DNA from 4 places in the Enterococcus durans genome. Region 4 is predicted to be linked to each of the others. Evidence: predicted binding sites of a transcription regulator. Region 4 holds the regulator's gene; each other region holds the start of a gene.
What was found. The regulator NrdR, encoded in region 4, represses ribonucleotide reductase genes. The targets are predictions, from matches to a motif close to ACACNATATATNGTGT.
Positions count from the first base shown of each region.

Region 1: a site for NrdR is predicted at 5,646-5,661, ahead of nrdH (glutaredoxin-like protein NrdH). Genes of this name have one in related genera too.
Region 2: a site for NrdR is predicted at 6,178-6,193, ahead of pnuC (nicotinamide riboside transporter PnuC). Genes of this name have one in related genera too.
Region 3: a site for NrdR is predicted at 4,896-4,911, ahead of nrdD (anaerobic ribonucleoside-triphosphate reductase). Genes of this name have one in related genera too.

Region 1 is NZ_CP022930.1:580,322-587,817, reverse strand. Features, by position in the region: gene CJZ72_RS02850 (sigma 54-interacting transcriptional regulator) at 1-1,235, shown strand, start outside; gene CJZ72_RS02845 (HAD family hydrolase) at 1,239-1,859, shown strand; gene nrdF (class 1b ribonucleoside-diphosphate reductase subunit beta) at 2,030-2,995, opposite strand; gene nrdE (class 1b ribonucleoside-diphosphate reductase subunit alpha) at 3,048-5,207, opposite strand; gene nrdH (glutaredoxin-like protein NrdH) at 5,345-5,569, opposite strand; gene CJZ72_RS02825 (FeoA family protein) at 5,969-6,436, shown strand; gene feoB (ferrous iron transport protein B) at 6,442-7,496, shown strand, end outside.
Region 2 is NZ_CP022930.1:1,767,222-1,774,717, reverse strand. Features, by position in the region: gene CJZ72_RS08430 (cupin domain-containing protein) at 1-63, shown strand, start outside; gene CJZ72_RS08425 (LPXTG cell wall anchor domain-containing protein) at 135-2,315, opposite strand; gene CJZ72_RS08420 (IS256-like element ISEfm2 family transposase) at 2,389-3,567, opposite strand; gene CJZ72_RS08415 (GNAT family N-acetyltransferase) at 3,984-4,550, opposite strand; gene CJZ72_RS08410 (P-loop NTPase family protein) at 4,605-4,784, opposite strand; gene CJZ72_RS08405 (hypothetical protein) at 4,865-5,383, opposite strand; gene gloA2 (SMU1112c/YaeR family gloxylase I-like metalloprotein) at 5,476-5,856, opposite strand; gene pnuC (nicotinamide riboside transporter PnuC) at 6,213-6,956, shown strand; gene CJZ72_RS08390 (hypothetical protein) at 7,148-7,496, opposite strand, start outside.
Region 3 is NZ_CP022930.1:1,813,538-1,821,033, reverse strand. Features, by position in the region: gene dltA (D-alanine--poly(phosphoribitol) ligase subunit DltA) at 1-1,435, opposite strand, end outside; gene CJZ72_RS08635 (teichoic acid D-Ala incorporation-associated protein DltX) at 1,446-1,595, opposite strand; gene CJZ72_RS08630 (FtsX-like permease family protein) at 1,883-3,943, opposite strand; gene CJZ72_RS08625 (ABC transporter ATP-binding protein) at 3,933-4,700, opposite strand; gene nrdD (anaerobic ribonucleoside-triphosphate reductase) at 5,074-7,212, shown strand.
Region 4 is NZ_CP022930.1:2,670,806-2,678,301, forward strand. Features, by position in the region: gene CJZ72_RS12725 (replication initiation and membrane attachment family protein) at 1-1,145, opposite strand, end outside; gene nrdR (transcriptional regulator NrdR) at 1,167-1,643, opposite strand; gene CJZ72_RS12735 (CsbD family protein) at 2,395-2,724, opposite strand; gene coaE (dephospho-CoA kinase) at 2,777-3,409, opposite strand; gene mutM (DNA-formamidopyrimidine glycosylase) at 3,376-4,209, opposite strand; gene polA (DNA polymerase I) at 4,244-6,889, opposite strand; gene CJZ72_RS12755 (Bax inhibitor-1/YccA family protein) at 7,085-7,496, opposite strand, start outside.

The DNA of each region.
Region 1 (7,496 bases), 890 kb from region 4:
TTCTTCAGTTTTTAGATGAAGCGATGGGAGAGGCACTTTGGTTTGCTAAAAGACTATTGAGTCAATTAGCTAGTCGGATGGAGTGCCGATTTTTAGAAGAAGATTTGATATTTATTACATTCTACTTGTATAGTTTGAATATCACGAAAGGCACAAGTAAAATCAAAGCACTAGTATTAGCACATGGGTACACGACCGCTAGCAGTATGGCAAATGTAGCAAATCGTATGTTGAAGAAAAATTTATTTCAGGCTTTTGATATGCCTCTTGACAGCACGATATCAGAGATTGAAGATCAGGTTATCCACTATATTGAAAATTATCACACAGAAGCTGGTCTAATTTTACTGATTGATATGGGTTCTTTGAATCAGTTAAGTAAGCGATTGATCAATAAAATCAGCGGACCTTTGCTGATGATTGATTCTGTTTCGACCCCGTTGTTATTAGAAATCGGTCAAGAAATCACGCAAGGTCGTTCAATTATAGAAATCAGTGAAACTTTTCAAGTGGAGAATCGAATAAAAAAGCAGTTTATTTTACCAGAAAGAAATCGGAAAAAAGTTATCTTAACTTGCTGCTATACGGGGATGGGGAGCGCTATACAGATCCAAGAGATATTGACTAAAAGTTTAGACAATGTAGAAAAAGAGATAGTAGTAATTCCCTATGATTATCAAAAATTGAGACAATATAAGAAAAATGAATTGCCATTTCAGATTTACGATGTTTTAGCAATCATTGGTACAGAGGACCCTGAAATAGATGATATTCTCTATATAGGGTTAGAAGAGTTGATTACAGGAGATGAAGTAGAAAAATTGGTCCGGCTCGTTGAACATGAAGTAGAGATCGATGCAATGAAGTTGAGAGATGATTTGATATTTAATTTTTCTCTCAAAAAGATGATTGAAAATTTAGTTATTTTAGACGTAGAAAAAGTTTTGGCACTTGTTAAAGCAGCGATTGAAAGACTAGAAAAAATCTTAGATAGATCTTTTAATAGTAATCGTCGATTTTTACTCTATCTCCATTGCTGTTGTATGGTTGAACGGATTTTACGTAAAGAAAATATTGATCCTCAAGAAGATATAAAAAAATATAAACAAATGTATCAAAGTCAGATGGCCGCTATTAAACAAGCTTTTCAAGAAGTAGAAAGAGCCTATACCATTGAACTTTCAGATTTAGAAGTACGATTGATCCATGAAATTATTTCGAATAAAGGAGAGTAAAAAATGTTCGATAGTGTGATTTTTGATATGGATGGTGTTTTAGTTGATACAGAACGGTTTTATTTTGAAAGGAGAATGGCTTTCTTCGAGGAAATAAAGGAGGAACCTACTACAAGTGATCTATTGGATTGTTTAGGTAAAACAGAGCAGGGGATTTGGAATACCCTAATACCAGAAAAAGAAAAAAGAGAAAAACTAAAACTACAGTATATGGATTATCGTAAAAGGTATCCGATATTTTATCCCGATGTTTTAAGAAAAGAAGTGCCACAAGTAATAAAAGCCTTAAAAGAAAGGCAGGTAAAATTAGCAATTGCTTCTTCCTCACCAAGGCGTGAAATCAAAAAAATGCTTGATGATTGTCAGTTGGGTGCCTACTTTGATGTAATCATGAGTGGAGATCATGTAAAGGAAAGTAAGCCTCATCCTGAAATTTATCAACGGACAAAAGAGTTGCTGGGAACAGAACATCACTTAGCCATTGAAGATTCTCCGGTAGGTATTTTAGCCGCTAAGCGAGCTAATTTGTATACGTTGGCGTTGCAACAACCCTTCGCAATTGATCAATCTTTGGCAGATGAGAAGATTGAAAATTTGACGGAAATCTTGACGAAAGTTAGATGAGGATGTTATGCAAATAAAATAGCATGCGAAAGGAAACAAAAATTTTCAAGATGAAAAATAAGCTATCTCTCACGAAAGTTAGTTGTATACTTAGTGAAGGATAGCTTATTTCTCGGAGTTAAACACTTCTGTCCCAGCCTATTTTACTCAAACCGAATCACTTTTACAGTCTAGTCTAATCCAATCAAATAGTCATCGTCTTTCATGGCTTCAACATGACCAAGTAAGTAGCCGTTACCGACTTGAGAGAAGAAGTCATGGTTGCTTGTTCCTGTGGAAATCCCATTCATGACGATTGGGTTTACATCGTTTGCTGTATCTGGGAAGAGTGGGTCCATCCCTAGATTCATCAAAGCTTTATTTGCGTTGTAGCGCAAGAAAGTTTTTACTTCTTCTGTCCAACCGATTGGATCGTATAATTCTTCCGTATAACGTTCTTCATTTTCATATAATTCATACAACAAATTATACATCCAATCTTTTAATTGCTCCTGTTCTTCTTCAGGAAGTTCATTATAGCCTAGCTGAAATTTGTACCCAATGTAGGTACCATGCACAGATTCATCGCGAATGATCAATTTGATGATTTCAGCGACATTCGCCAATTTATTATTTCCTAAATAGTAAAGTGGTGTGTAGAAACCAGAATAGAATAAGAATGTTTCTAAAAACACACTGGCAATTTTCTTTTCTAAAGGTGTGCCATGCTTATAAATTTCGTTGATACGCTCTGCTTTTTTCTGCAGATAAGGATTTGTATTCGTCCATTCAAAAATTTCTTCGATTTCTTTTTTTGTATTCAGTGTACTGAAGATAGAAGAATAGCTTTTTGCATGAACAGATTCCATGAATTGGATGTTGTTCAATACTGCTTCTTCATGAGGGGTACGAACATCCTTGCGCAATTGATCCATTCCGCTTTCTGATTGAACGGTATCTAGTAATGTCAATCCACCAAAAACATGACCAACAGTGTCTTTTTCTAATTGAGAAAGGGTACGCCAATCATCTAAGTCATTAGATAAAGGAATACGTGTGTCTAACCAAAATTGCTCAGTCAATTTTTCCCACGTAGATTTATCGATGACATCTTCAATTTCATTCCAGTTTATTGCTTCATAATAAGTTTCTGACATGAGTGATGCTCCTTTATTTGAAATACAGTCCTAAATATTCTTGATTACCCAATTAGATGACACAGCTTTCACATTGGTTGCTGCCGATTTCTTCTGCATCGTCTGTGAAGGTACGTACGTAATAAATTGATTTTACACCTTTATGGAAAGCATAGTGTCTTAAAATATTTAGATCACGCGTCGTTTGTTTGGTTGTTGTTTTCCATTCATAAAGCCCTTCTGGAATTTCAGAACGCATGAATAAAGTTAAACTCATTCCTTGGTCGACATGCTTTTGTGCAGTGGCGTAGATATCGATCACTTTTCGCATATCCATATCATAAGCAGAAGTATAATATGGAATTGTTTCGTTTGAAAGATAAGGTGCTGGATAATAGATTTTACCGATTTTCTTTTCTTGGCGTTCTTCGATCATACGAGTGATCGGATGGATACTTGCACTTGTATCGTTGATATAAGAAATTGATCCATTTGGTGCAACAGCCAAGCGGTTTTGATGATACAATCCATCTTTCATGATTGCTTGTTTCAAGTTTTCCCAGTCTTCAGCACTTGGGATAAAAATGCCAGAAAATAATTGTTTCACTTTTTCTGATTTTGGTTGGAACTCTCCAGTAACATATTTATCAAAATAAGTACCGTCTGCATAAGCTGATTTTTCAAAATTATGAAATACTTGTTTTCGTTCACGAGCAATCGCGTTGCTTTCTACAAGTGTCCAATAGTTTAGTAACATGAAATAAATATTTGTGAAGTCCAATGAATCTTCAGAGCCGTATTCCATTTGTTCTTTGGCGAAAAATGTGTGTAAGCCCATTGCGCCTAACCCAATCGTATGGTTCAATTTGTTTCCATGTTGGATTGGTGGAACAACGTCGATATCTGAGGCATCTGTGATATAAGTCAATGCACGAGTCATTGTACGGACTGAATGACCAAAATCTGGGCTATCCATCAAGTTGACGATATTTGTTGAACCTAAGTTACATGAAATATCTGTTCCCAATACTTCATATTCTTGTTTTCCATTGATAACAGAAGGTGTTTGTACTTGTAAAATCTCAGAGCATAAGTTGCTCATGATGATTTTTCCATCGATTGGATTTTCACGATTGGCTGTATCGATATTGATAATATAAGGATAGCCAGATTCTTGTTGTAATTTTGAAATTTCATTTTCAAGATCGCGTGCTTTGATTTTTTGTTTACGGATATTAGGGTTAGCGACCAAGTTATCGTATTCAGCAGTGATGTCGACATAAGAAAATGGGACACCGTATTCTTTTTCAACGCTATAGGGACTGAACAGATACATGTCTTCATTTTTACGTGCTAATTCGTAAAATTTGTCAGGCACGATGACACCAAGAGAAAGTGTTTTAACACGAATTTTTTCATCTGCATTTTCTTTTTTTGCTGAAAGAAAGGCAATGATATCCGGATGGAAAACATTCAAATAAACCACGCCAGCTCCTTGACGCTGACCTAACTGATTTGAATAACTGAAACTATCTTCATAAAGTTTCATTACTGGAACAACCCCGCTAGCAGCTCCTTCATATCCTTTGATTGGCGCACCTGCTTCACGCAAATTAGAAAGTGTAATACCTACACCTCCACCAATACGAGACAGTTGTAGAGCTGAGTTGATGGAACGACCAATCGAATTCATATCATCTGTCACTTGTGTCAAGAAACAGGAAACTAATTCACCGCGTCGCTTGCGCCCAGCATTCAAGAATGAAGGTGTAGCTGGTTGATAGCGTTGGTGGATCATTTCATCGGCTAAAGAAAGAGCAAGGTCTTCGTCACCATTTGCAAAATAAAGAGCATTGAAAGCTACACGATCTTCATAAGATTCTAAATATGCAGAACCATCGTTTGTTTTTAATGCATACTGTGAATAAAATTTATAAGCAGCCATAAATGATTTAAATGTAAAATGTTGTTTGTCTAAAAATTGATATAGCTTTTCAATAAATTCAGGGGAATAAAGCTGAATAAATTCTGATTCCAAATAATCATGAGTGATTAAATAATTGATTTTATCCATTGCTGTAGCAAAAGTCATTGTATTTGGTTTAACATTTTCCTCAAAAAATGCAGTCAATGCTTCTTTATCCTTATTTAAAGGGATCTGACCATTCACAGGTCGATTGATCTCATTGTTTAACTTAAAATAGCTGACATCTTTTAATTGTTTAAGACTCATAAATACGCCCAACCTTCATTTCTTATTTTGGTAAATTCTTTCTTTTGATGCTGTAAAAAAGGATTTGGGGGATGTTCGGGCAAAGAGTCCTCACTTCCATCAAATCCGATTAGAGATACATTCCAATTGACAGTTCATTAGCTAGCAAGTTTGCGTAATTGATCTGGACGGAAACCAATCACTGTTTCAACGTCTGAAGTGATCACAGGTACACTTTGAAAGCCTTGTGCTTTTAACCAATCGATGGCTTCAGGTTGTTCATCGATATTGACTTCCTCAAAGTCGATTTGGTTGTCCGCTAAAAAGCGTTTGACCATCTTACATTGCATACAATTGTTTTTTGAAAATATTTTTACGTTCATTTTTGTTTTCCTCCTGACTCTGCTGTTTATCTATAATGAATAGTATAAAACTATTAGTAAAAAAGTCAAACGACAGACACTACATGTTGTGTTGTGGAAACTGTGGAATACTATGTTTTGTGGTTTTTGAAAAACAGCTGAAAACAAGCGTTAAGTGAAAAAAAGCTTGTTTTAGTACAGCAAATACTGTGGAAAACTTGGGAAAAAGTTTTTTTTTACACACAAAAATCAAAAGAAATGAAAATACGCTCAAAAAATCACAAGTAACATTGACATTCTCAATTAGAGAGAGTATTCTTTGTGAGAATGATTCTCAATAAATGAGATGGATTGGGACTGAATGGATAGATAAAATGGAGAAAAGTTATAGAAGACTTTTTTCACAAGAAGGGAGCTTTGATGGAAACTTTAGAAGAAGCCAAACTAAATCTTGTGTATCAGATTGAAAGAATACAGACCAGTGACTCAGTCAAAAAGCACTTGCAAAATTTAGGAGTTATCATAGGAAGTAAAATCGTCGTTATCAATCGATCTGGCAGCAACTCGATTTTACTCCTAAAAAATAATCGGATCGCGGTCAACCGTGAGTTATTAAGCCAGATTATCGTAAAAAAAAGCGAGTTCTCCGAAGAAAGTTGGACTTCGCTTGACCAGCTTACTACAGGCGAAAGTGGTGTGGTGGTTGCCATTCATGGGAAGGGTGCAGTGAAACGACGTCTGATGGATATGGGTGTGACTAAAAACGTGCGTGTTACTGTACGAAAATTAGCACCGTTAGGCGACCCTTTAGAAATCACATTACGAGGGTATGAATTGACACTCCGTAAAGAAGAAGCATCCTTGATCCTGGTTCAAAAAGAGGAGTAGATAAAATGAAAGTTGCACTAGTCGGTAATCCAAATAGTGGAAAGACGAGTCTGTTCAACGCATTGACAGGCGCAAATCAATATGTGGGAAACTGGCCCGGCGTGACCGTCGAAAAAAAAGAAGGGCACTTGAAGAAACATCCTACCATCTATATTCAAGATTTACCGGGGATCTATTCCCTTTCCCCCTATACGCCTGAAGAAGTGATTGCTAGAAATTATCTGATTGATGAACGGCCTGATGTGATCGTCAATATCGTAGATGCCATGAATTTGGAAAGAAATCTTTATTTGACTTCACAATTGCTTGATTTAGGTATTCCCGTTATTGTGGGATTAAATATGATGGATGTCGTTAAAAAAGACGGTCGAAAAATCAATAGTGAAAAATTAAGTTATGGGTTAGGCGTTCCTGTTGTTCCTATCAGTGTATTGAAAAGGGAAGGACTAGGAAAAATAACAGAAATGATCATACAAGCGACCTATAAGAAGCTGCCAACACCGCTCTCTTGTACATATGATGATCGCCTAGAAGCAGCATTGCATGAAATTGAGGATGTTTTAGACAAGAGTGTTCCCGTTTTTAAACGATGGTATGCGATCAAACTGTTTGAGCGCGATCCTGAGATTCCGAAAGGTCTAAAAATTTCTGCAAAGCAATTAAAGGAAGTCGAACAATTGATCCGTTTGACTGAAAAGATATTTGATGAAGATAGCGAGACGATCATCATCAACGAACGGTACGAATGGTTGACCCAATTAACGGCTCTTTGTGTGGTCACAAAGGACTCTTTTCAGCTTTCTATCAGTGATAAGATCGATCGGATCGTTACCAATCGGTGGTTTGCATTACCTATTTTTGCTTTTGTTATGTGGTTTGTCTATTATCTAGCCATCCAAACGATTGGGACGATCGGAACCGACTGGGTCAACGATACGTTGTTCGGTGGTTGGTTGCCAAACCATATTGAACAGTTATTAGTTGAGTGGCAAGTAGCTGACTGGATGCAACAATTGATTTTAAATGGGATCATTGCTGGAGTTGGGGCTGTTTTAGGATT
Region 2 (7,496 bases), 900 kb from region 4:
CAGTTATTTGACTCCTTTACCCCTATTCGCGAAGATTTCCTTACTTTTCAAGAAAAGAAATAAGGATTAACTAAAAAACGAGCCAGATTCATTGAACTAATCAGTTCTTGAATCTGGCTCATTTTTCATCTATTTTAAAACTTTTTTCTTCTATATATTAAGTATCCACTTACTGCAATAATCACTACGATACCTACTGCCGCTAACCAACGATTTGAGGTGCTGTTCGTTTTTGGTAATGTAGTTGAATCGTCGTTATTATTTTGTATTTGATCCATTGATCCCGTATTGTTAGAACCTGAAGCAGCTAAGATTTCAGTAGCTGTATTGCTAGTTGAGGAATCTTGTCCTGCAATCATAGGAACTGATCCACCATTGCTGTGACGGTGCATGGTTGAACCTGATGTTCCTGGGGTTCCTGGGGTTTCTGGTGTTTCTGGTGTACTTTCACTTGTTGAATCTGACGTACTTGGTTCTGTTGTATTACTTGTTGAGTCTGGTGTACTTGGTTCTGTCGTACTTTCACTTGTCGATTCTGATGTACTTGGTTCCGTTGTACTACTTGTTGAATCTGATGTACTTGGTTCCGTTGTACTTTCACTTGTTGAATCCGATGTACTTGGTTCTGTTGTACTTTCACTTGTTGATTCTGATGTGCTTGGTTCTGTTGTACTTGACTCTGATGTACTTTCACTTGTCGATTCTGACGTACTTGGTTCCGTTGTACTTTCACTTGTTGAATCTGACGTACTTGGTTCTGTCGTACTTTCACTTGTTGAGTCTGATGTACTTGGTTCCGTTGTACTTTCACTTGTTGAATCCGATGTACTTGGTTCTGTTGTACTTTCACTTGTTGAATCCGATGTACTTGGTTCTGTCGTACTTTCACTTGTCGATTCTGACGTACTTGGTTCTGTTGTACTACTTGTTGAATCCGATGTACTTGGTTCCGTTGTACTACTTGTTGAATCTGACGTACTTGATTCTGATGTACTTTCACTTGTTGAGTCTGATGTACTTGGTTCTGTTGTACTTTCACTTGTCGATTCTGACGTACTTGGTTCTGTTGTACTACTTGTTGAATCCGATGTACTTGGTTCCGTTGTACTTTCACTTGTTGAATCTGACGTACTTGATTCTGATGTACTTTCACTTGTTGAGTCTGATGTACTTGGTTCTGTTGTACTTTCACTTGTCGAATCCGACGTACTTGGTTCTGTCGTACTTGACTCTGATGTACTTGGTTCTGTTGTACTTTCGCTTGTCGAATCTGATGTACTTGGTTCTGTTGTACTTGATGAATCTGAATGGTCAGGAATATCAACTGGGAAAATTTCATTTGGATCCCAACGATTCGTTGATGCATTTAAGACCACATTGTTACCGATGATCGTTCCATCCATATTTTGATTGACTGTGATATCTGTATTTGGTGCAATGATCGTTCCTTGGAATGGTGCAGCAATCGTCAAGTTAGGTAGTGAACTACCAAAGTTCCAAGAAAGATTGGCATCAGAGAAATCTTCTGTTTCTTGATTGTTACGCCCATTATAATGGATTTGTGATTGAACAGTAAAATCTGCCGGAGCATTGATCACATTCAGTACAACCACTTTATTTTCCGGATTAGATATATTTAATGGTGTATTACCTTGCAACACTGAAGCATCAACATTTGCCAAGATGAAATTAGAGTCATCGGTTCCCGTTAAAACCATCGTGCGATTGTTCATATCTGGAAAATCAGCAGATGTAAATGTTTGTGTCGGGGTCATAGACATCAGTAAATCTGAACTACTTACAAGTTGTGCGAATTCTGAAGCAAAATCGATGTATGTTTGTCCAGGACGATCTTGATAAAACTCTTCTAGAGTCAAATGATCGATTCTTGAACCATTGATTACTGCTTTATCATTTTCTGCTCCTGTGGTTACCGTTTCTCCCACAACAAATTTATTCACACGATTATCATTTCCTGAAGTTAACGAGGAACCAATCAATGAGTCAGTCATTTGAACATAATTGATTTCCAATTGCAAGTCTCCACTGATGATATCTGTACCAAAATTATTATTCGCGTCTAATTCTTTCGTTGCTATATTTCCATTTGTGTGTGCGTTAATAGTTGTTTTTCCTTTTGAAAAAACATGGAATTGAGAAGCAATCCCTAATGCTCCATAATTCCCTGTTAGATCCTCATGGATAGTTCCAGGATCTTGTGGGAGATATGTTTCTGCAACAACCGGGATTGACACCAAAAGATTAAGAAATAGTGCCACAATAGCTATGATACTCCCACTTTTATTTTTTACCATTTATTCTCCTTCTTTCACTCAGGGAGCGTCAATAATTTTGTGTAAATAACTCGTCCTTCTGCAAAATAATGGGTTACTCAGTAAACATTGAAGCTAATGTATCCGTCACTTGTTGGAAGCCTTTATGGCTTCTATTTAAGAATTTTTGATTGTATGTATCAAAGATGGATACTAGGAAACGCTCTAGTGATTCTTCATTTTGAAACTGCTCTTTTCTGCGGCTGTATTTCTTGATTTGTTTATTGAAAGATTCGATTAAATTAGTTGAGTAAATGCTTCGGCGGATACCAGGCGGAAACTCATAAAAAGTCAATAAATCTTGATTTTTTATCAGTGACTGCGTCACTTTAGGATAAGTTTTCTGCCACTTCTCAATCATACTCCCTAAAAAGGTATTTGCCTCTTCCTTTGAGCTAGCTTGATAAACAGCCTTAAAATCATCACAGATTTCTTTTCGATCTTTGACACGTACTTTATGAGCAATATTACGGGAAACGTGAACACAGCAATGTTGGTATTTAGCTTTAGGATAAATCTGGTGAATCGTATCTTTCATGCCTTTTAAGCCATCGGTAATAAACAGTAAGACATCATGAACCCCTCTGGAGTAAATGTCCTCTAACAACTCATTCCAAACGTAGGTCGATTCAGTCGGAGCAATCGCATAACTTAGTACTTCTTTAGTGCCGTCTTCTCGTATACCAATGGCAATATAGATTGCTTCTTTGGAGACGGTTTGCCGTTTTAAAGGAATATAAGTAGCATCCATGAAAATAGCGACATACTTATCATTTAGAGTTCTAACTTTAAATGCATTTACTTCTTCAGTCAGCACTTTAGTCATGTTGGACATGGTTTGGGGCGTGTAGTGATGCCCATACATTTTCTCAATCAAGTCTGCGATTTCCGACATGGTAATACCTTTTCGGAAGAGGTGAATGACGGTCTCCTCTAAGGTATCATTCGTCCGTCTATAAGCAGGAACAGTCTGTTGCTTGAACTCGCCGTTGCGGTCGCGCGGAATCTGGAGATGAAGTTCCCCGTACTCGGTCTTGACCGTACGGTCATAGGAGCCGTTACGAGAATTACCCGTGTTAAAACCAATGCGATCGTACTTTTCGTAATCGAGGAAAGCCGTTAACTCCGTTTTGAGAAGCGTATTGACAGCTTTTTCCAAATGGACACGGAATAATTCATTCAAATCGCCTTTGTTCGCTAGAGTCTTTAGAATTTCTGTAGTAAAATCGTTCATATGGAAGTCCTCTTTTCTGTGAATGTGTTGTGGTAACTCTATTCTACAGAAGGGACTTCCTTTTTTCTATTTACACAAAATATTTTACACTCTCTTCACTCAAGCATACCTTCAAACAATAATAAATATTTCTTTAGTATTATACTATAATAAAAAAATACTTTGATATTGTAAAACATTTGAAATGAAAAAGAAATGATTTTCATAAATTCTTTAACTATTAAAATCTGGTGTCAGCGGCTATAAAATAGGGATTTATAATAAATAAAATAAAAAATGCAACAGCTGTTTTCAGTATATTTACATAAAAAAAAGAGCGGCAACTGTCTTTTTCCGCTCAAAAACTTATTATATGATAATCGTTCCATTCTCAATTAGATGATTAAAAAATAACTATATAAATATAAAAAAACGCTTTAATCAAGCGTTTTCTGCATGTGATCATATAAATGTCCGCTAATTATCCGTTGACCGACTACTTTAAACCCGTGACGCTCATATAATTTTTTTGCCTTGGGATTTTGTTCATCAACGCTCAGACCAATCACTTTTCTTTTTTCTTTTTCTGCTAATTTTGGTAAAGCAGAAAGCAATTTAGAACCAATGCCATGTCCTCTGAATTCCTCAGAAACAGAGATTGAGTCTAAGTACCATTCATTAGGAAATGTTTCTTGATCGATAAAGAGCTGTTCTGTCTCTTCGATCCCATGTTTTTTGAGGATTTTTTCTAGCGGCTTGTCAATAAATGGTTCATCTGCATCTGTATACCCATAGGCAACTCCAGCTACTTTCCCATCTAATTCTTCGACGATCCCTCTTGTATAACTATAACGATAGGTAGGATCAGTGATTGCTTCCTCTAGGATTTCGAGGGTCTTTGTTGTCCCATATTTTTGTAAAAATGGCAGTTCCATATCATTCAAAATAACTAAAATAAGTGGTGCGATTTCGTGCGCATCTTCTTTTTTTGCAAAACGTATCATTTATTTCTCTCCTTTTTTTCATTTTATCATACTGAAAAATAAAGAGCAAAGTCGTTATTTTAAATAATCTTCAATTTTTTGTGTCACAAAATAGCCATGTGTAACGATTCGTGTAGCTTCTGTACGGCAATACGGGCAAACAACAGGCATTTCTTTATCTTGATGTTCGACCACATTATTGACTTCTTCATAAGCAAATTTCTTTCCACAATTTGGGCATTTCATTTTTTCCATAATTGAACGACTTCCTTTCATTCCTTCACATAAATAGCTTACTCTCATATCAAAAAAAAGAGAAGCGATAACACTTCTCTTTACGCTTGAATCAACAACCGTTGTGTCCGTTCATTATCCAACAAATCAACTTCATAATAGAGCTTGCTATTTTTGATCAAAAGCTGCCAGTCTTTTGCCTTCGCTCTTTTTTGCCCACATTGCTTCAATGCTTCTTTCATCGCGGCTTGCGGTGTTTTAACACTAGAAACTGCATCTATATCAAAGGTAACGTAGGACCTTTTTTCGGTTTTTTCTACTGGATTTATCTCTGTTTTACCCGTTGTTGGGTCGATCACTACAACTTGATCCTGATAGATGAATAGATATTCAAAGGTGTTATTTGTTTGATTTTTTACATCTTTTTTGGAAATAAATTGGATAGCATCTACTTTTTCTTGATGCGCTTCCTCCTTAAAAATCGTTGTTGCCTTTTTCAATGAGATACGATAATCCTGTTCACTGATATCATCATAGCTAAATGTCGCATCCAACAATCCTAAAGACGCTGTGATGCCGATAATTGCAATAATAGCTAAGCTAAAAATCACTTTTTTCATCACTTATCTCCTGTTTCTTTTTTTTCAGGATAACAGGATTTTTTCGAAAGAAAAATCGAATGAGTTAAAAAAAAAGTGACATTTTTGTTACATCACTCATGTAATTCTAATGGCAAGCCATCTGGATCAAAGAAAAAAGTCATTTTCTTGCCAGTAAACGTATCCTTTCTTATGGGTTCGGTTTCGATCCCTTTTTCATGGAGTTCCTTGATTGTCTGTTCGATGTTCTCTACTTTAAAGGCTAAATGCCTCAATCCACATGCTTCTGGATAGTTGGGGCGTTTTGGCGCATCGGCCATTCCAAAAATTTCCAGTTCTGCTTCGCCAAGTTTCAAATCCAATTTATGATCGTTGCGTTCCGGCCGATAATTTTCCCGAATAATAGCAAAACCTAATTTATTAACATAAAAATCACGTGATTTTTGATAATCCGATACAATTATTGCTACATGATGAATAACAGAAAGCTCCATACTACTTCTCCTTTTCACTGGTTATTCTTTCATTTTACTCGTTTTGTTCTCAGAAAACAAAAAAACGGCGGAAGCAGAAGCAACTCCTTCGAAAATAAGCCGAAATTCAAAAAAACTGAAACACAATTTTTATGAACCCCTTCTTATTTATCGGAGTAAAACACTTCTGTCCCGACCTCGTCTTTTCATTCTTTAAATGTAAAGTTCTTGATATTCTCAAGAAAACAAGCAATCGTAATCATAACACAGATTATTTTTAATTGAAAGACTAGATTTTTTTTTAGAAAAGAATACAATAGGTTGTGTTGTAAAAATTAACAAACACTACATTTAGTGTCTAAAGGAGTTTTATATAGATGAAATCATATTTTCGTTTTTTAGCACATCAGTTAAAGGGCTGGCCACAACAAAATTATTATTTATTCTTTTTTAGTCTTGGTTGTCAAATCATGACACTAGTCAACAGCCCAATCACTTGGCTATCCATTGTTGCCTTTATTGGAACAAATCTTGGTGTATTGTGTATTTTATCGATCAATGCAGCCAAATCTGTTAATGGTATTTTAGGTATATTATCTGCGATTTGCTTTATTATTGTCGGGTTTTCCGCCAAAAATTACTTAAGCATCGGCGAACAGATAGCCTATATGATTACTTTAGACATCCCAGTATTACTAAGTAAAGAGTGGAATCATAACATGGCATCAAAAATCCGGAAATTTACAGGAAAAATTTGGTTCATCGCAATCATCGCTACCATCATCGTTTATTTCGTCTCTGGTTTCTTGATTGGCACATACACAGATGATCCACGCCCTTGGGTGGATGCAATTGCTTTTTCAATCAGTTTATCCGCTGGTGTCATTAGCTTCTTACGTTACAACAATCAATACTATTGGTGGTTGGCTTCTGGATTAGCTCAAATGGTTCTATGGTATATCTCTTTTACCCATGGTTCTGCAAGTCTAGCAATGTTCGTCAATAGTTCTGTATACTTATTGAATGATGTACTTGCTTTCACTGTTTCTCCTTGGTATAACCAAAAAGAACGTGAACGGATGCAAAAAATGGAAGAGGACTATTACTCTCAACACGCTTAATACTTCCTCTTGAGAAAAGATATTCCTAAAAAATGCGGTAAACCATGGCTTAGAAATTTTTCTAGCCCTGGCTACCGCATTTTTTTGATTTGTTGCTCACACTCCCCTTTTTGAAATACTCAAGTGGAAATCTTCGCAATTCATTGTTTCCAATTTGAAATTCTGATTTTTTGCAATGTCCTACTGTTCTTTTATAGTAACTCTTTTAGCAATCGTCTTATTTCGGTCTTATCAGACCGAGCAACATATTCGATTTTTCGATAGTAGTGTAATGCTTCTTGTTGCTCATCTGATAACTGATAGCCTTCTCGCTCTAGGTTCTTCAAAACTGGTATTGTTCCTTTTTCCTTTACCGATTGTGCTAGTTCCTCCCACTTTTTTTCGGACACGATTTTTGGTCGTGGTACTGTCTCTTCCTGTAACTCATAGGATTTTTGTTTTTTTTCTTTTCGTAATACCTTCAAAAAACCATTACGCATCACTCGGGGAATACTATCAAAAAAACCTTCTGAAAAACCATAGCGTACATACTGTTCCCAG
Region 3 (7,496 bases), 860 kb from region 4:
TTCTTTGGGGAATCATATAATCCATCAATGTTTTTGCTAACTCCGCTTTGATTGCTTTTGTTAATTGAAAGTTTGGTTGTCCTGCTGTTTTTTCCAACACCACAAATGCAACAAGTTGCTGTACTTTTGTTCCTTGATATTTAGGGACGACAACTGCTTGTTTGACACGTTGATCCTTTAATAGGTAATGCTCGATATCACCTAATTCGATCCGATAGCCATGAAGCTTGACCTGTTGATCAATTCGTCCTTCATAAAAGAGTAGACCTTCCTTCGTCAATCTTCCCGCATCTCCTGTGTGATAGCTTGGTTGACCGTCATAGTTGAAAAAAGCAGCTTCTGTTTTTTTCGGATTATTTAGATATCCTTTTGAAACACTAGGTCCTGAAATAATGATCTCGCCCGTTTGATCATCAGAAACGTATTCTCCTTCACTAGCAATCAGAACACGAGTGTCCGATTTGATGTATCCTATTGGCAATCGTTCATATTGATCTAGTACCTCTTGAGTGATCTGCACACCTGAGATGGCTACAGTGGCTTCTGTTGGTCCATACGTATTGTAGATATACGCATGAGGAAAGCGAGTGAGTAATTCTTGTGCCGTTTTTTTGGTTAATTCTTCTCCACAGAATAAGAAAACTGATAAATCTGGTACATGCTGCTCATCGAAAGTTGGTTCCATCAAACAAATATCCATAAACGAAGGAGTAGAGACCCACACATCGATAGCTAAATGAGCTAAAGTTGAAAATAATTGCTTGAAATCTTGAATGACTGCTTTTTCTAGCGGCTTCAACGCCCCACCTGAAACAAGTGCGGGATAGATCGAAAAAACTGATAAATCAAATGAAAAAGGTGCCTGTGCTAAAAAACGCATTCCTTCACTGATTTGAAAATCGTCTAACGTCCATTGAACAAAACTATATAAATTATCTTGGCTTATTTGTACCCCTTTAGGTTCACCGGTCGTTCCAGAAGTGAAAATAATGTAGAAAGTTTCATCCCCTTTTACCATCAAGCTTGGTTCAATAGCCACATCTTCTTTAGTGATTGAATCCAGTTCAGTTTTAGAAATAACAGGGATATCTGTAGAATCGATTTTCCAATCCCCAACACTGATGATCATAGAAGGCTGAGCCACCCGAAGAATCGTTTCTATGCGTTCTTTCGGCGTGTGCTCTTCAATAGGAAGATATGCGTGTCCGGCTTTCACAGCACCGATAAATGAAACAATCATCTCGAACTCTAAATTTCCAAATACAACGATTGGATCATTGCCAACTACATTCTTCACTAAATAATTTGCTAATGCATCTGATTTTTTCTTTAGTTCACCAAAAGTATATCTTGCGTCATCAGATTGATATGCGACTCGATCGGGTTCTTCACGTCCAAACCAATCGATGGATTCAACAACCGTTTTACTTTTCATCGTCTTCCTCCTAAAATTCGTTATAAATAAACGATCCACCTTGAATATTTTTATAATGGTATAAGTAAATCAATACAAAGAGTATCGCGCCATAAAAAAGTGTTCGCAGAACAAAGGTACCCCAATACCTGAACCGAGGATTACTCCGCCATTTCTTCATTTGAAATCCCTCCTGTTTCCCTCCAATTAAAACCTCAAAACAAGTTTACCCACTTTTGGAAAAAAGCAACATTTGTTCCGCTAACAGAAAGCGTTTTCTCGCTAACAGTTTTGTCACAAGTTAGATACACGATTAAAAAATAATCAATCTAATGAAACTATCAGACTTTCCTATTCATCAAACTTGCTTCAGCCACTCACAAAAAAAAAACAAGCAACCACGAATCATGGACATGATTTTCGTGGTTACTTGTTTTTTTATTCAACTGGAATACCACCTTCTGCTGGTTATTCTTCAATGATTCGACAATATAGTCGACTCGTAATGTAATAAAATAGTAGATAAATGATGATCAGAAAACCACAGATGAGATATGGCAGCCAATAACTAGCGGTCGCTATAAACTGAGAAAACACATTGACAGCAAATATCGTGTGCATGATTCCCAAAATCATTGGCGGGAAAAACATGATGGCATTTTGCTCAAAAATCATCCGATTTGTTCTTTTTTGGGCAATTCCAATTTTCGTCAACAACTGATAATTACTTTTTTCTTCTTCTGCTTCAGCTAATAATCGCACCATCAGCATACTGCCGGTTGCCACGATCACGATCATTCCGAGAAAAATAGCCAAAAACGTGATGATCCCGATAATTCGATCTGCCCAGCGTACGGCAGGATAACGTGCCACAAAATTCAGACGGCTACCCTCCGAAAAATAATTATTTTCTTTATTTTTATCCATATTTTCAGGGATTTTCTTTGACTCAATATGACCGACTAATTGGTCTCCTTTTATATCATAATCGTAGTAAACGGTTTTGTCCCACGTAGTAGTAACTTCTTTCGTTAACCGTTCTGTGATTTGCTCATTATCTCCACCTTCAACATTCCAATTAAGGAGCTGATAATGGACCCCTTTTGCTTCTGTAAATACTTTGTCACTCACGACCAAGGTGGGGCCTAAATAATTCACATCACTATCACCTAAGAAATTGACCATTTTTGCCTGGATGTCTAGCTTCACCTCAGGGAGATAGATCGTGGAACCATACAGTGAAAAGTTTTTAAACAAATCAAGCGTACTATCCAGTAAGACAGTGCTCTCATCAGAAGTCAACGCAACCTTAGGCATTTTAGGATTGATTCTGCGAAAGGCATTATACTCTTTTTCTGAAATCAAATTCACTAATTTAAATACCTTTGACTCCTCACCTTCACCTAAATCATCAATATTATTGATGCCCCCGATCACTTTATAGTTCAAAGTGATTTCATCTGTAATCTTTTGCTTTCCATCAGATAATATCGGCCGGATTTTTTCCGCCAGCTCAGGCTCTAATTGATAAGAAACTGGATTAGCAATATCGACCGTTCGTGCAGTGATCGTGGAAATACTCATGATCGCTCCAATCATTGATAATGAAATAGCTATAACCAATGTAATCAATGAATTGATCCGCCAACTTTTTTGCAAATGGATCTGCGTATTTCCAATCAGCAAAAAGTTGATTCCTTTATATTTGACAGCCGAACGATTGAATAAATTCAAGATCAGGCGAAAAGAATAACAGAAAAAGAGATAGGTGCCCACCACGCAAAAAATAATAATCAAAAGTGTCAAAAAAATCGCAAAATGTAATGTTCCCGTTGCGGCTAAATTTTTGGTAATAAACTCTCGATAATGGACTGCAAAGAAATAGCCACTAGAAATAAGCAATAGACCAAGAAAGCCCAGCAGCCGATGCCGTGTACGGATTCGTAATTTTGAACTCTCTGTGTGCTCTTTTTTACCGAATGAGCGGAAACGGGGGTAACGCCATATTTTCCATAAAGAATAGAGTGAAACGGACGATAACAGTAACAAAAGGATCAGAACAGTTTCAACGATTGATGGAAATGAAACAAAAAAGAGACTTTTGATCGTCATTTTCATCATTCGTATCAAGATCATAGAGAATAATTTAGAAAAAACGATACCTAAACCAACACCTGTTATACAAGCAAACAACCCCATTGTCATTGTTTCTAGAACATAGATAACTGCAACTTGGCGTTTTTTGATACCAAATAGTTGATAGATGCCAAATTCTTTTTGCCTTCGATTGAGAAAAAAACGATTGGCACTAATGACGAAAAAGAACAAAACAATGATAATGATCCAGCTTCCAATATTAAAAAAAGCATCGATTGAAAAATCTTGGCTTGTCCGTCTAATCAATGATTTATCATAAGTCATCGCGCTAAAAGAATAATAGATCATCGTTGCTAAGACTAAACTGAAAAAATAAACCAGATATCCTCGTGACTGTCGCATAAAGCTTTTAGCAGCCAACTTATAAAGCATTTACCTTGCCACCCCCTCCAATCGTTGCTTGCATATCAATGACACGTTCAAAAAATTCATTTCTTGAACCTCTGCGAACAACTTCTGAGAAAATAACTCCATCTTTGATAAACAAAATTCGGTTACAATAGCTTGCGGTGTACGGGTCATGCGTCACTAATAGAATCGTTGATTTTTCGACTTGATTGATCGTATTAAGATAGTTCAATAGCTCAGTCGCTGACTTAGAATCTAGTGATCCTGTTGGTTCATCGGCAAAAATAACCTGAGGATGAACGACAAGTGCCCTTGCAGCAGCAATTCTTTGACGCTGGCCAACCGACAATTCATCAGGATAACGTTTCAGGATCTCTTCAATATTTAATAGCTGTGCTGCATGCAAGACTCTACGTTCCATTTCTACTTTCGATATCCGTTCCACAGCTAAAGGAAGTAAAATATTGTCCTTTGCATTCAAAGTATCCACAAGATTGAATTCTTGGAAAATAAAGCCTAATTTTTTTCGGCGAAAATCACTTAATTCATTGCTTTTCATTTTAGTGATCTCATTTCCTTGTATCTTAACACTTCCCATCGTTGGCAAACTGATAGTCGCTAAAATATTCAATAGAGTTGTTTTGCCTGCACCACTTGGTCCCATGATACCGACAAATTCCCCTTCTTCAACTGAAAAGGAGATATTATCAAGAACTTTTACAGATGAAAGTTTATTTCCATAACTTTTACTTAAGTGTCTAACTTCGATCATCTTATCCATTGTATTTCCCCCTGCACTTGTCTTACTTGCATAGTAGCACACCCACAGTTTTTTTTCTCTTTAGTTTTTGTCACTTCATACGCAGAAAACAAAAATTTAAAATTTTTTTATTCATTTATTTTATTCACTGCACGCTGACCTTTGATTTTAAAATGCTATAACTTTACGTTTTCACTTCTTTTCACAAAGAAATATACACAATATATAGTATAGACATTCAAATATACAACCATTTGCATACTATATGTAGCAAGTATTTAGTTGCTCACAGCTGAATTTTGTTTTATGATAGACAAGAAGAATTTAGCAGGAGTTGAAGAATATGAACGTAGAATACAAAGTGAAAAACACAAATCCGGGTACCACTGAGTCCATGAATATCACGATCATCAAGCGAGATGGCCGACGTGTGGATTTCGATGACAAAAAAATCAATGAAGCTTTAATCAAAGCAGAAAAGAAAATTCACGGCTCCTTATCTCCACTGACTTATGAAAAAATCCAAACAATCGTTGATCTTGTTGTCCAAGAAATCAAAAATCGCTTCACTGACAATGTTAAAATATATGAAATTCAAAATATCGTTGAACATATCTTATTAGAAAAGAACGAATATGAGTTAGCTGAAGAATATATCAATTATCGTACAAAACGTGACTTTGCAAGAAGCAAAGCTACTGATATCAACTTCTCAATCGAAAAATTGATCAATAAAGACCAAACTGTGGTCAATGAAAATGCCAATAAAGATAGTAACGTATTCAATACGCAACGTGATCTGACTGCAGGGATCGTAGGAAAATCAATTGGGCTAAAAATGTTACCTCCACACATTGCAAATGCGCATCAAAAAGGAGATATCCATTACCACGATTTAGATTATCATCCATATACGCCTATGACAAACTGTTGCTTGATCGACTTTAAAGGGATGCTGAACAATGGATTCAAGATCGGTAATGCCGAAGTAGAATCACCAAAATCGATTCAAACTGCTACAGCACAAATTTCACAAATCATTGCAAATGTTGCTTCTAGCCAATACGGCGGTTGTTCTGCTGACCGAACAGATGAATTGCTTGCTCCATTCGCTGAACTAAATTACAGCAAACATTTAAAAGATGCCGAAGAATGGATCGAATCACCCGAACGTCAAAAAGAATACGCAAAAGCAAAAACCAAAAAAGACATTTTTGATGCAATGCAAAGCTTGGAATATGAAATCAATACACTGTTTACATCAAATGGTCAAACACCATTTACTTCTCTTGGTTTTGGTTTAGGTAAAAATTGGTTTGAACGCGAAATCCAAAAAGCAATCTTACAAATTAGAATCAATGGATTAGGTAGCGAAAAACGAACAGCAATCTTCCCTAAATTGATTTTTACTTTAAAAGATGGCATCAATCTAAACCCAACTGATCCTAATTATGACATCAAACAGTTAGCATTAGAATGTGCGACAAAACGGATGTATCCTGATATTTTGAACTACGATAAAATCGTTGAATTAACTGGCAGCTTCAAAGTACCCATGGGTTGTCGCTCATTTTTACAAGGATGGAAAGATGAAAATGGTCAAGAAGTCAATGTAGGAAGAATGAATTTAGGCGTGGTTACTTTAAACTTACCTCGTATTGCGATGGAAGCAAAAGGAGATCAAGAAAAGTTCTGGCAGATTTTGGCCGATCGTTTGGCAATTATGAAAGATGCCTTAGTTTACCGCGTAGATCGTTGTAAAGAAGCAATCCCTGCAAACGCCCCTATCCTTTACATGTACGGAGCCTTTGGCAAACGCCTTTCAAGAACAGATGCAGTTGATGAGTTATTCAAAAATCGTCGTGCTACTGTTTCATTAGGCTATATCGGATTGTACGAAGTTGCCTCTGCTTTCTATGGTGGCGAATGGGAAACAAACCCAGAAGCAAAAAACTTCACTCTTGACATCGTAAAAGAATTGAAAGCAAAAGCTGATTCATGGGGCGATGAATACGGTTATCATTTTAGTGTCTATTCTACTCCAAGTGAAAGTTTGACTGACCGCTTCTGCCGTTTAGATACAGAAAAATTCGGTTTGGTCGAAAATATTACTGACAAAGAATATTACACAAATAGTTTCCATTATGACGTTAGAAAGAATCCAACACCTTTTGAAAAACTTGATTTTGAAAAAGATTATCCTCAATATTGTTCAGGTGGCTTCATCCATTATTGCGAATATCCAATGCTTCAACAAAATCCTAAAGCATTGGAAGCTGTCTGGGACTATGCTTATGACAAAATCGGCTATCTAGGAACAAATACACCAATCGATCATTGTTACAACTGTGGTTTCGAAGGTGATTTTAAACCAACAGAACGCGGCTTTGAATGTCCTGAGTGTGGGAATCACGATCCTAAAACATGTGATGTTGTAAAAAGAACATGTGGTTATTTAGGAAATCCTCAAGCACGTCCAATGGTTCATGGACGTCATAAGGAAATTTCTTCTCGCGTAAAACATATGAAATAAGCAGTTTATATTTGTAAAGAAAGAGCGTGGGCCAAAAGAAATAATTTTGTCTCACGCTCTAAATATGAATAAACGGTTAGTGCAGAAACAACGCCTTTGGCAAAGAAGCTGAAATGCATAAAAATTTTTAAAAAAATTTTCGTGAATCTCTTCTTACTTTCTCAGGGTAAAACCTTCTGCCCAAACCTCGCCTTACTTATTGTATGCGTACGACTCTCGTCAGCCCGTTGTTTTCGATAACTTGAGCAACATACTTCGCGGTCTATTTCCGAATGGTGCAAAGC
Region 4 (7,496 bases):
TTATTTTGGGCCCATTCATTCGCAATCGTGTTGACGAAGCTTGCATTTAAGCTTGCTTGATTTCTTATGACCAACACATAGTTGACTAAAATATTGATCACACTACTTGATAAGCCTGAACGAGAAACTAAGTCTTGCATCAACCATGTTTCTTGTTTTGAGACAAAACCGCCTTTTTCTTGTTTTAATGCTTCAAGATACTTCATTGGTGGGATACTTTGGGCTTCTTTGATCAACTCTACTATGGCGTTCGGTAACGAACTATCAGCAGTAACCGTTTCTTCTATACCTGTTTCTGGACTTGTTGGATCACTTTTTTTTGGTTTTTGTGCTTGACTTGTCAAAACGATTCTTTGCAGTTCTTTTGTCGAGACTTTTTGTTCAGAAAAATCATAGGCTAGAACGATCCATTCACCGATAGTCAATTCATCCACGCCGTACAGCTGATGGTACATCTCGATTTGTTCTTTTAACGGATCTTCAAGAACTGGGATATGTTTTTTTGTCAGCCACTCTGTCAAAAAGGCCCAATCAAGTTTAGGTTGGTCTGAATCAGATACCAATGAACCTGGTTTTTCTTGTTGAAATCCTGCTTGCACATTTTCGATCTTGTCCTGATTAGCAGCATAAGCAGCTTCACTGAACCGATAAACGTCCAAAAATTTTTTCGTGATTTTCTGGTAGCTTTGAGACGAAAATGTCTTTGGTTGGAATAATTGGACTAACTGTTCATAGCGGCGTTCTCCCACCTTTTCTAAAAGCAAGAAGGAAAGTACGCTATCTTTGAAAAAAGCAAAGGCATCCATTGGTTCTAATAATTCATAAATAAAACAAGCTCCTAAGCTGGCGTCTTCTTTGTAAAAAACATCTAGAAGACCGATTCCTTCTAATCGCTTACGGGCTTCATAAAATTGGGGCAATCCACAACTCAAACTACTCAAGAGATCTGCATGCAATCCTTCTGGTGATTGACCATTTTCAGCTGATATTTCTGATAAGAGGGTCAAGTACAGACTTAGAGCTTCTCCACCGATCAATGGCTGATACAGGTACAACAAGGCGGATCTTCCATCTTCTTTTAGAGGATGACTTTTTCTTCCTTGGTAGATATTTTTGGGTTGAAGCTCTTTCCATGCATTATCCAAGGAAATAGGCCTCCTTACTTCTTATTTTTCTTTATTGTTTTCTTTTGCTTTATCAACGATATCTTGCAATTCCTTTAAGAAAACAGACATATCTTTAAACTGGCGGTAGACGCTTGCAAAACGAATATAGGCTATTTCATCAAGATTGACTAAATCTTCCATGACATATTCCCCGATCAATGTGGTCGATACTTCGTTTTCACCAAGGCTTCTGACCCGGTTTTCTACGTGGTTTACGATTTGTTCCATCTGCTCCATCGCAACTGGTCGTTTTTCTGCTGAGCGGATCAACCCACGCAAGATTTTGTCGCGATTGAATTCCTCACGTTCACCATTCTTTTTGATGACTAATAATGGTGCCGCTTCGATTCTTTCAAATGTAGTAAAACGAAAAGAACAACTTTCGCACTCTCTTCTTCTTCGGATTGCTCGTCCATCATCTGCCTGTCGGCTGTCAATGACGCGAGAATTATTATGTTGGCATCTAGGACATCTCATTTTCTTCACCTCTTCTTGTGAGTGTTTCTATCAAACTACTATTTTCATATCAAATACCCAAATCTTGAAAGTAGAAATGGCTGATTTGATGGACTTCGATTAAATGATCGTTGCTTACAATAGTAAATACGTTTTTTCTTATAAATATTTACATTTTTTACAAATTGCAACTAGTTGTATTATAACACGAAACGTGTGTTCAACGCGACTTTCCTGTACAAAAAAACGCGAATACAAGAACATTTTTTTCCAATTTTGTACGTAATTTGTTCGATTTCTATATTCACATTGGACGTGTGAAATAGAGTCCTAAACAACTAGCCTTGCCCCACTATCGAACATTAAGGCTGCTTATTTTGCATCGAGCACACTCGGTGTAAGATCGACAGGTATATTGTCTTATTTCTCTTTGTCCACCGAGAGCAATCGTATCAGCCCAACTGTACTATTTTATCATGTACGACTAAGATGATTATTTTCCCGCTCTCATTCAACTGGGGCGATATTTCTAAAAATTGTATCGCTATTCTTGGCTAGTTGATCCATCAGTAAGTCTAGCTTAGTTTGATTTTATTAGCACAATTACTTCAATCGTTCATCAAACAGATAAACACCGATCAGAACATTTTTGAGATTGACTGAACTTCTGGGCTATCTTTAGAAAATAAAAAATAAACCAAGATCCTCGGGTGTTACCAAGGATTTGGTTTATTCGTGTATTTATTCAACTCATTTTTTGCATGTAGATCGATCAAAGTTTTTCTTCGATACCCGTATAATGCTTCATACGTTGTTCGTCGATTTTTTGCTGATTAGGGATATGTTCTGCTTCAGGAAGCGGTGCTTTTTTGCGTTCATTTTTTGCTGTTCGTTCTTTCGTTAAATCTTGATTTTTCGCTTCTGCCTCTGCTTGCTCATCTTCAATTTCATTTATTCTGGCTTGATACTTTTCTTCATTTTCTTTCGCAATTTCTGCTTGAGTACGGCCTTCATCTTTTAATTCTTCCTTATTGATGAGTTCACCGATCTTTTCTTTTGCTGAGCCAACCACTTTATCTTTTTGATTTTTAAAAGTCCCCATAGCAATCCTCCTCTTCGATTTATATTCAGCATAGCAAAATTACTGGATATACTCAAAGAAATCGATTGCGAGGTTCCGCTAACCAATTTTTGATCTGTGCTTCGAGCATCTCTTTACTCCCGCTATTATCAAAAACGATATCAGCGAGTGCTTTTTTTTCTTCAATGGACAGCTGGCTGCTGACTCGCTGTTTTGCTTCTTCAAGGCTTAGATGATTTCTTTTCATCAGTCGCCGTATTTGGATGTTTTCAGGCAGATAAACCACTGCCACTGCATCCATGAGTTGCTCATAATGCCCCTCATAAAGAAGCGGGATGTCTGCCACAACTAACGGATATTCAGTTTTCAATTGTTCGATTTTTTCTGTGATCGCTGTACGGATGAACGGATCAAGTAGCCGATCCATCTTTTTTCGTTCCTCGGCAGAATTGAAAACGATTTGTCCCAACGCCTTCCGATCAAGGGTGCCATTTTTTTGGAGGATCACATCTCCAAATACACTGACTAGTGCCAATAAGCCTTCGCTTTTCGGTGCGACTACCTCACGAGCGATAATGTCCCCGTCAACAATTGGTATACCATGATTGCTAAAAATAGCCGCTGCTGTACTTTTTCCTGTAGCAATTCCACCTGTCAACCCTAATACAAACCCTATTTTATTTTCAGTCTTTGGCAATTTGGACAATAGTGCGTCCCCCTTTGCGCTACTTTAGTCTTAACAATTGGTGTATGACAGCGAACGCAAGGGTGGCCAGTTTGTCCATAGACATGTAGTGCTACTTGAAAACTACCCGCTTCACCTAATGCATTGAGGTAACTTCTGATCGTAGTTCCACCTGCTTCTATTGCACGTGACAATACATCAATGATTGCTTTTCTTAATAATTCGATTTCTTTTGGCTTCAATGTGTTGGCTGGTTGCTCTGGGTGTATTTTCGCTTCCCAGAGCGCTTCATCCACGTAGATATTTCCTAATCCTGTAACTAATTTTTGATCAAGTAATAAAGGCTTGATTGCCTTATGGGACTTACCAAGACCCAGAATAAACTGATCAAGCAAAAATTGATCTGGTAAAGGTTCCGGCCCTAATTTCAAAATACCTTTATACGTGTCACTCGCTCCCTTATCAACGAGTGTCATACGTCCAAACTTACGTACGTCATTGTATCTCAGCTGACTTCCATCTTCAAAGAAGAATAGGACGTGGGTATGCTTATCAATAGGCTGATTTGTTTCAACAAATTGATACTTCCCTTCCATTCGCAAATGGGAGATCAACTCATAATGGCTTAAATGGAAAATCAAAAATTTCCCTCTTCGTCCTATTGACTCGATTCGTTCACCAATCAATGTCGCTTCAAAAATCGGTGTTTCTGGCTGTTCAATGATTTTAGGCCACAATACTTGTACTTTTTTGATTGTTTTTCCAGCGACTAACCGCTCCAAGCCTTTTCGAACAGTTTCAACTTCTGGTAACTCTGGCATTATTTCACCTTCGATTCTTTCGCTCTTTCTTCACTTATTTTGCTTCATACCATGTTTTTCCCCAACTACTATCTGTAATCAACGGTACATGGAGGGAAACAGCGTGTTCCATTACTTCACTGACTAGGTGATCAAGTGTTTCTAATTCTTTTTCAGGTACTTCAAATACAAGTTCATCGTGCACTTGTAACAACATCGTTGCTTCCAATTTCTCTTCCTTCAAACGCTTGTCTAGTTCGATCATTGCGATTTTTAGAATGTCAGCGGCGCTTCCTTGTATCGGTGTGTTGATCGCCGTTCTTTCTGCAAATGAACGGATATTGTAATTTCGTGAGTTGATGTCTGGTAAATAGCGACGGCGATGGTACAACGTCTCAACAAATCCTTGATCTTTTGCTTCTCGAACGATACGTTCCATATACTCTTTGACCCCGGGATATTTTTCGAAATACGTATCAATGTACTGTTGTGCCGCTTTCCTAGTGATCCCCAAATTTTGCGATAATCCATAATCGGAGATACCATACACAATCCCAAAATTGACTGCTTTTGCCTGACGACGCATGTTTGGTGTCACATCTTCTGCTTTTTCGATTCCAAATACCCGCATTGCTGTACTTGCGTGGATGTCTTGCCCTTCAAGAAAGGCAGCTTTTAAATGTTCATCATTTGAGATATGGGCAAGGACACGCAATTCGATTTGAGAGTAATCTGATGAATAAATCAACCAATCTTTCTTTCTTGGTACAAACGCCTGACGGATTTTCCGTCCTTCGTCTAAACGAATCGGAATATTTTGCAGATTCGGATCAACTGAACTTAGACGTCCTGTCTGTGTCAAGGTTTGGACATATCTAGTATGGACCTTTCCGTCTGATTGGATCACTTTAAGTAACCCTTCAACATAAGTAGACTGGATTTTGGCGATTTGGCGATAGGTTAGGATATCATCAACGATTGGCGCTTGTTCTCTTAGTTGTTCCAATACATCGACGGCTGTGGAATAACCTGTTTTCGTTTTTTTGATAACTGGCAGTCCCATTTTCTCAAACAAGATGACTCCAAGTTGTTTAGGTGAATTCAAATTGAATTCTTCACCTGCTTCTTGGTAGATTTTTTGTTCGATTTCTCTCAAACGATCAGAAAACTCAACTTTCATTTCTTGTAAACGAGTCGCATCGACTTTGATCCCACTGATTTCCATTTCAGCCAAGATGATCGATAACGGCAATTCCATTTTTCTGAAAAGATCTTCTTGATTCTTTTCTGCTAATTCTTTGGTTAATTGAGGCGTTAGCACATTGATAGCAGAGACTTTTCGAGCTAAATGTGCAAAAAAGACTTCTTCATCTTCAGGTAATCCTTTTTTTGCTCCCTTGCCATAGACAGCTTCATCCGATTGCACTTCATGATAGCCGTAATGAGCGGCGATTCCTTCGATATCTGTACTTTTTTCGTTGGTATCCAGTAAATAGGCTCCCAATAACACATCAAAATCAATGCCCTTTGTTTTCGTTGTGTAACGATTCAAGGCAACATATGTGCGTTTTGCATCATACACTTTCTTCAACCGAGTAGGATCAGCTAACCAAGAATGGAAAGATTCGTTTTCAAAGATAGCCAGATCATTCGTCACATAGATTTTTTCCTTCGTTCCCCAAGCAACACCAACGATATCCTCAGTATGATAGTTGTCTCCCATCATTTCGACATATAGCGCCATATCTGTAGTGAACATGTCTTCATGGAACTCATGAACGACTTCAAATAAGATATCGGTCATTGGCGTTTCTTCTTCTACGATAGCCAGTTTAGAAAGAAACTGTTTGAATTCCATTTCCTTGTAGAATGGAACCAATTTATCCAAGTCTTTTCCTTCATATTTCAAAGAATCGATAGAGATTTCGACAGGCGCTTGCGTATTGATGGTCGCTAGTTCTTTGGATAAGAAGGCTTGATCTTTGTCATTTATAAGATTTTCTTTCATCTTGCTTTGTTTCATTTCATCGATATGTTCATAGATTCCTTCGACTGAACCATATTGTTTCAATAATTTGATTGCTGTTTTTTCACCGATCTTCGTTACTCCTGGTATATTGTCCGAGGCATCGCCAGCGAGTCCTTTCATATCGATGATCTGTTTTGGGGTCAATCCATCATATTTTTCAGCCACATGTTCAGGTGTATAACTTTCAATATCACTCACACCTTTGACAGTGATATCCACTTTGATTTCTTTACTAGCTAGCTGTGTCAAGTCACGGTCACCAGATAAAACGACCACATCAAATTCATCTTTATTGGCTTTTTCTGCTAGTGTACCGATGATATCATCTGCTTCATAATTCGGCAGTTCATAATATTTCACACCTAGACCAGTTAGTAATTCACGGATATAAGGCATCTGTTCTTTGAATTCTCCAGGAGTTTTGGAACGGCCACCCTTATATTCTGCGTACATCTCTGTTCTAAAAGTTGTTTTTCCCGCATCAAAGGCGACTAAAACATGGGTAGGTTGTTCTTTTTGCATCACATTCTCAAACATGTTATGGAACGCATAGATGGCATTTGTATGGAGACCGTTTCTATTTTTGAAGCGTTCTAATGAATTGTGGAGCGCAAAAAATGCCCGAAAGGCTACACTATTCCCATCAACGAGTAATAATTTATGTTTTGTCATTTGTTTAACTCCTTACTGTAAAGTTCTTCTTCATTCTAACAAAGAATACGTAGGAAAGCGAAAAGAAAAACGTGAGAAATTTTCTTCTATAAATAAAAAATACGGTTATTGCAGAAGTGCTTCTGCACCATTTATTCAAAAAAAGAGTGTGACAAGATTTTTGTCACACCCCTGTTAAATACGTTTTTTCTATTGTTAATTGTTTTTACCAAAAATTCTTAAAAAGGCTAAGAACAAGTTGATAAAATCAAGATACAATTGTAGTGCCAAGAAGACGGCGATCCCACTGTGGGCTGTTCCATTGCTTTGCACATAGATACTACGGATCTTTTGATTGTCATAAGCCGTGATCCCTGCAAAAATCAACACAAGCAGAAGCGAGATGAATAATTCAACTGCACTGCTTCGCAAAATGAAGATGTTCAATACCATTGCGATGATCACGCCGATCAATGCAGCCATTCCCGCACGACCAACGCCGCTTAGGTCTTTCTTCGTGACCATCCCGACAACTGACATCCCTAAAAACATACCTGTAGCAGAGATGAATGCTTTGGTAATGCTGCCGATATCATAATAGGATAATGTAACAGCCAATGTCAGCCCA